One region of the Pseudoalteromonas nanhaiensis genome, then DNA from elsewhere that is predicted to be linked to it. Evidence: predicted binding sites of a transcription regulator. Region 1 holds the regulator's gene; each other region holds the start of a gene.

Region 1 (2,274 bases):
TCAACCTTGGTACTTTCGTGGAATTGTGCAGGCTTGGCTCCTTTCGACTTTCGATGGTGGATCAAAGCCCAAAACATCACCGCAAAAACGATGATGCCTATCACACAACAGATAATGAATATCGTCATGTGTAATTCATAAACACTATTACTTATATCAGTCACCCCTTTACGCATATTAAATTGGCTATTTGCCAATGCTAACTGCACAGGTGCGAGTAATATAAGCCACAAGGCATAACGCAGTTTACCCATGTGACGGCTCCTTTTAATGCTATTGCAAGACGCAAAGCGAAAAGGCGATACAACAAGGTGCCCATTCGTTTTTTTTATTGTTCAGAGCGACTACGTATCATTTTGACCCAGCGATGATACCAACCCTATGTTTAACACCTAGCACATTTGAGTGTATTTTTATTAATCAGGTGTTAATACACTGTATTAACCAATTAGTTAAAAAATGAGCAATAAGCAAGTTTTAGTAGTAATAAATGTTTATTTTGGTGCAAAAATAACAACTATAATCAGCGCGTTATTTTAAAATGAGAGGCAGAGTGAGAGTAAAAAAAGAGTGAAAAACTGCGCCATATAAGGCTTTATACAAAGAGTAAGGGTTTACAAATCAATGCTAAATAATAAAAAACAAGCAACGCACCAAATTACAGCAATTTGGTGCACTATTTTAGAAACAGTTACATCCAGTCGGCATTACGAATAACACCCACCGCTAACCCTTCAATATTGAAAGATTCATGCTCAAGATCAACTTCAATTGGCGAAAATTCTTCGTTTTCAGCATGTAAAAATACTTTACGCCCAGCTTTTTCAAGACGCTTAACAGTTACATCTTCATCAACACGAGCAACAACAACCTGACCATTTTCAGCAACTTGCGTTCTATGTACTGCGAGTAAATCACCATCCATGATGCCAATGTCTTTCATACTCATACCATTTACACGCAGTAAAAAGTCAGCCGCAGGTTTAAATAGTGAAGGATCAACCTGACAATGACTTTCAACATGTTCTTGCGCCAAAATGGGCTCACCCGCTGCAACTCGTCCAATTAAAGGTAAACCTAATTGCTCAGGTTCGTCTTCTTCAATTAATTGAATACCACGACTCGCCCCAGGCTTCATTTTGATCATGCCTTTTTTTGCCAGTGCTTTTAAATGCTCTTCGGCAGCATTGGCACTTTTAAAACCCAATGTTTGAGCTATTTCAGCACGCGTAGGTGGCATGCCTGTATCTTTAATAAAGACTTTAATTAGTTCTAAAATTTGCGATTGGCGTTTTGTTAATGGGCGCATACAACTGGTTTTCCATACAGTACATTTAACTGTGAGTATATACAGTTATCTGAAAATCGCAAATTTAAATTAACGCCATCATATTGCTACAAAACTAACATTGAACCAGGTATAAAGATGCCATAAGGTATTATTTTTAATTTGCAGGCAAGGAAATACAATGAGTATTTGGCATCAACCAATCACACTAGAGCTTTGTAAAAGTTTAGAGCAAGGGATCACCGGGCAAGGTACTTTAATGAAAACCATGGGCATTGAGGTGACTGAAATTGGTGATGATTATTTAGTGGCGACTATGCCTGCCATTCCTGAGCATCATAACCCTATGGGCATGGTACATGGCGGAGCGAACGTTGTGTTAGCCGAGACAGTGGCAAGCTATGCGGCTAACTTTGTGGTTGATTTCAATAAATTTTATGCTGTTGGCCAAGAAATTAATGCCAACCATATGAAAGCATCTCGTAAGGGTGTATTAACGGCTACAGCAAAGCCTCTTCATTTAGGTAAGCGCACTTCAGTGTGGGATATTAAAATTACCAATGCCGCAGGAGAGCTTTGCTGCGTATCAAGAATGACCGCAGCTGTTGTAGAGCGCTAAGCTCAGGCTATTTTTCGACTGGATAAATCGTAATTTCAACCCCTGCGCCAATCGCTGAAATACGCAGCAAAGTATCAGCATGCAGGGCTTGATTAAAACATTTTGGTGAAACGCCTGATTCAAAGCCAATATCAAATGTACGTTTAGAGCACGATAACCACTGCTTAAGAGCATTTCGTGAACACGATTCAATTAATTCACACAACTGATTAATCGCTTTGTCTGGTGTACTGATATCAGCAGCAGCCTCAATACGCGCTAGTTGACGGTATTCATCTTGGTCGTAATGTAAAACCATGGCATTTTTCTTTAAATCAGCAACAAGTGCACTAATATCGTGCTTTGATTCAAGCTCCAGATCCACATT
Region 2 (2,274 bases), on a different contig from region 1:
TGGTTATGCCATTTTTGCGGTTAATAACAGAGGCAGCTCAGGCTATGGTAAAACCTTCTTCCATTTAGATGATAAAAAACATGGCACTGATGATTTACAAGATATCGTATACGGCAAAAAGCATCTACAAAGCCTAGATTGGGTTGATGCTGATAAAATTGGCATCATGGGGGGCAGCTACGGTGGCTTTATGACCGCCGCAGCACTTGCCTTTGAACCTGAAGAATTCAAAGTAGGCATTAATATCTTTGGTGTAACAAACTGGGTTAGAACCTTAAACTCGATTCCACCATGGTGGGAAAGCTTTAAAAAGGCACTGTACGATGAAATGGGCGACCCCGCGACAGACGGTGAGCGTCACCGTGCAATTTCGCCACTATTTCATGCTAAAAACATCACTAAGCCATTAATGGTGATCCAAGGTGCTAACGACCCTCGCGTTTTACAAGTTGAAAGCGATGAACTTGTTGCCGCTGTAAAGGCAAATGGTGTGCCTGTCGAATATGTATTATTCGATGATGAAGGCCATGGTTTTACTAAAAAGGAAAACCGCATTAAAGCCTCAAACGCATATCTTGAGTTTTTAAATACCTACTTAGACAAATAGCAAAATTGCAAAGATAAAGAGCCGGTTTTTAAACCGGCTTTTTTATGCAAAACACCTGTATAGAAGCAAAATATAGCAGCTCATACAGTACTGTATAGAATACTGTATAATTTTAATGATAAATTTTTCACCTTTTTGACCTTCCAAAACAAAAAAGTAACCCATTGTTTAATAAGAACTAAATAAATTTAATTAACATAAAACTGAATAATTGGTTAAAAAATAGCAAAAAAGTACTTGCGCAAAAACACTGTATAAACTACTGTATACACATACTGTATAAACAACCAGTGAGTGAAAGTTATGTTACAGCCAATTACCTTAAGAACAGTTAAAAGCTACCAACAAGATAACGACAAAGCGTCTGTTAATTTAATTCAAATTGAAGACGAAATATCAGCAACCTTTGAGCTATTAAAAGTATTGCATCATTACAATAGCCAAAATGCCTGGACACTATTAATTGCCCCTGATCATGTTCCTAGCAAAGCATTATTAGATTCGTGTTCGATTGATACCAGCAAACTACTTGTGATCAGACAAAAGCATTTAGTTAACCTTGAGTACGTACTTAGCTCTGCATTACATAATGGTAATTTTGCCGCAGTAATCACATGGACAGATATCGTAAACAATCATCAACTTGATTCGATGAATCTAAATCTTGAGCAAGCATCTGCTAAGTTTTATTGTTTTACAAAAAGCGCTCAATTAAACAATTTAGTACCGCAGCCACAATAGGCTTGTTAAAATAACAATTTATAGTTTTAGGTAAGTTGTTATGACATCACTCACCCACCCCCTTTGTCCTTGTGGCAGCGAATCGACTTACGAGCTTTGCTGCCAACCTTTTCATACAGGTGCAAGCCAAGCTGATACGCCAGAGCAACTTATGCGTTCTCGTTTTAGTGCATACGCGCTGAAAGATGCAAAATATGTATTTAGCACCTATGCACAAAGCCAACAAGCCGCAAACCCGGTTCGCGAAATTAAAGATTTTGCTAATAGCTGCCGATTTATCAAACTCAGTGTTTTAGATAAAGAACATAATGATCAAGAAGGTTTTGTAGAATTTAAAGCAAATTACTTTTACCAAAACTTGTATTGTGAGTTACACGAAAAGTCGCGTTTTATTAAAGAAGATGGCCTATGGCGTTACCTAGATGGTGATATAACGCCAGTTGCAGATATTAAAATTGGCCGTAATGACGAGTGTCCTTGTGGTAGTGGTAAAAAATATAAAAAGTGTCACGCTCTTTAATTGCTCTTATACCAATCCGCTTAATTAAGTATTATTGCGGGTTGGTATTAGTCTGGTAAATCCAGTCTAGGGCTTGGGTAATCGTTGTTGGGAATGCGGTTGCATGGCGTGCCTGAGGAATAACAAATAAATTTGTTGTAACAAGCGCGCCACTTTGTTTATTAATTTTAGCTGCTAATTGCCTCGCACCCGACACCATTTTTTCACCTTCGCTTTCTTCAAGTTCACCCACTGCGATGTAAACTTTTGTTGTGTTGGCAGCTGGTTTTACAGCCATAGCTAATATTGAGTTTTCTTTAAACCACACTGAAGGACTGCCGATAATGTAACTTGAAAAAAGCGAAGGCTCGGTAAATAAGGTAAAGGAAGCAAATAAACCACCCAGCGAATTACCGACTAATGTACT
Region 3 (2,274 bases), on a different contig from region 1:
TCGATAATTGCTTTTGCGGCATACCAAAGTGGCAATGATTCATTTCGCGCGCAATCACGAATGTGGCTTAGTGTTTTATCACCTATGCCACGGGCTGGGGTGTTAATAACGCGCTCGAAAGCTGCATCATCTTGACGGTTACCCACTAAACGTAGATACGAAAGTGCATCTTTGATCTCTTGACGTTCGAAGAAGCGCATACCGCCGTAAATACGGTATTTTAAACCTTCTTGTAGCATTGCTTCCTCGAGTACACGAGATTGTGCATTGTTACGGTATAAAATCGCGGCATCTTGTAATGCATTACCTGCATTTAGCCAGCTACGCAGTTTGCTGCTGACAAAGCGCGCTTCGTCTAATTCATTAAACGCAGCGTAAACAGAAATAGGCTCACCATCATTGCCGTCTGTCCAAAGGCTTTTGCCCATGCGTTCAGCATTATTTTTGATCAGCGCATTTGAGGCTTTCAAGATGGTTGCCGTTGAGCGGTAATTTTGTTCAAGGCGAATGGTTTCGGCTTCGAAGTCAGTTAAAAAGCGTTTGATATTTTCAATTTTTGCGCCACGCCAGCCATAGATACTTTGGTCATCATCACCCACAATCATAATACTGTTCGTATTACCCGCGAGTAGTTTTAACCAAGCGTATTGGATTGTATTAGTATCCTGAAACTCGTCTACTAGCATGTGAGCAAAACGCTGTTGATAGTGACGTAAAAGTGTTGGGTGGTTTTTAAGTACTTCGTAGCAGCGTAGCAGAATTTCGGCAAAGTCGACCAAACCTGCGCGATCACAAGCCTCTTGATATGCAGCGTAGACTTTCAGCATCATCTGCTCATTAATATCGTAGGCTTGAATGTCTTTAGGACGTAGACCTTCATCTTTTTTCGCGCTGATATACCAACCAAATTGTTTTGCTGGCCACTTTTTATCATCGATGTTCATCGCTTTAAGCAAGCGTTTGATCATACGTTGTTGATCGTCAGAATCTAAGATTTGAAAGCTTTCAGGCAAGTTCGCTTCACGGTGATGGGCGCGTAAAATGCGGTGAGATAAGCCATGGAAAGTGCCAATCCACATACCGCCAACCGGTGCTTTTAAGGTTTCTTCTACACGGGTGCGCATTTCTTTCGCGGCTTTGTTAGTGAAGGTTACCGCAAAGATGCTGTATGCAGAAGCTTGCTCAACTTGCATGAGCCATGCGATGCGATGAACAAGTACTCGAGTTTTACCAGAACCTGCACCTGCAAGTACTAGCATGTTTTGCAATGGGGCTGCGACTGCATCCCGTTGTTTATCATTTAAGCCATCGAGTAATTCAGAAACGTCCATCGTTACGCCTTTTCAATCTATAATGGGTGGAGTATAACAGGTGTTTATGCAAGGCTAAATAAAATACTGTTTTTATAAACAGCTATTTTGGCAAGTCATTAAAATTACGATATAAAAATTGTGAATTTGACCGATTTTTAGCAAAAAGAACTAAAATCAAAATAACGCTACTTTTTAACACTTTGATTTGTAAGTCATAATAAGTTGGCATAAAGTGTGTTTATAAAAAGTATAATCATTAAAAACTACAGAGGTTAGTATGGCAGAGCAAGGTTCTGGCGGTAATGTAATCGCAGCAATATGTAATATCTTTTTTCCTGGTTTAGGACAATTGGTACAAGGTCGTTTAATGGCGGCTATTGCATTCTTTTTAGCATGGGTGATTAGTGGTGCACTAATATATGTTGCAGTAGGTTTTATTTTACTGCCAATCGTATACCTATGGGCGATTATTGATGCTGCGCGCTTCAAATCGCGACTCTAGCTATTTTAAATAGCATAAATACGAGCGCCCGCATGGGCGCTCGTATTGTTTTAACCTTACAAAACTCGCCACGTCTAGCTGCAAACGGTATAATTAGCACATAACGTATTACGAGTACCCTTCATGGAATATCAATTTATCCGCGACCCAATTAGCGGTTTACGCATTAAAATTTCCTCTGAACATGCCGTCATAGGCCGTTGGCTAAACGAAGAAGTCGGTAAAGAAAAAATCGCGATGGTGCAAGCGTTGATCTCTGCGGTTAAGAGCAGCAATGAGCCATTAACTTTACAAGGTCAAGAAATTGATTTGATCTTAAGTAAAGATGAAGCGTTATTCGAAGCACATGCATTACATCAAGACAACGAAGACCTAGTTGCCTATCAAGATGATGATTTAATGCTTGAAGAAGAAGGTCTGTGCAGTGGCTGCGGCTTTGAAGACTTTGTTGATTTAATT

The links. Region 1 encodes LexA, which represses DNA repair genes until DNA is damaged. Its sites were predicted from a motif close to TACTGTATNNNNATACAGTA; they were not measured.
Region 2: the regulator LexA is predicted to act here: its motif matches at 868-887, upstream of ACSFVZ_RS03705 (SulA-like leucine-rich domain-containing protein).
Region 3: the regulator LexA is predicted to act here: its motif matches at 1,396-1,415, upstream of uvrD (DNA helicase II).

Annotation. Positions count from the first base shown of each region.
Region 1 covers NZ_JBPNYQ010000024.1:31,290-33,563, forward strand. The annotation lists gene coxB (cytochrome c oxidase subunit II) at 1-254, opposite strand, end outside; gene lexA (transcriptional repressor LexA) at 692-1,309, opposite strand; gene ACSFVZ_RS17010 (PaaI family thioesterase) at 1,470-1,907, shown strand; gene ACSFVZ_RS17015 (hypothetical protein) at 1,915-2,274, opposite strand, start outside.
Region 2 covers NZ_JBPNYQ010000002.1:316,769-319,042, forward strand. The annotation lists gene ACSFVZ_RS03700 (S9 family peptidase) at 1-607, shown strand, start outside; gene ACSFVZ_RS03705 (SulA-like leucine-rich domain-containing protein) at 911-1,348, shown strand; gene ACSFVZ_RS03710 (YchJ family protein) at 1,389-1,868, shown strand; gene ACSFVZ_RS03715 (alpha/beta hydrolase) at 1,900-2,274, opposite strand, start outside.
Region 3 covers NZ_JBPNYQ010000038.1:5,019-7,292, forward strand. The annotation lists gene uvrD (DNA helicase II) at 1-1,331, opposite strand, end outside; gene ACSFVZ_RS19750 (hypothetical protein) at 1,591-1,815, shown strand; gene ACSFVZ_RS19755 (YacL family protein) at 1,939-2,274, shown strand, end outside.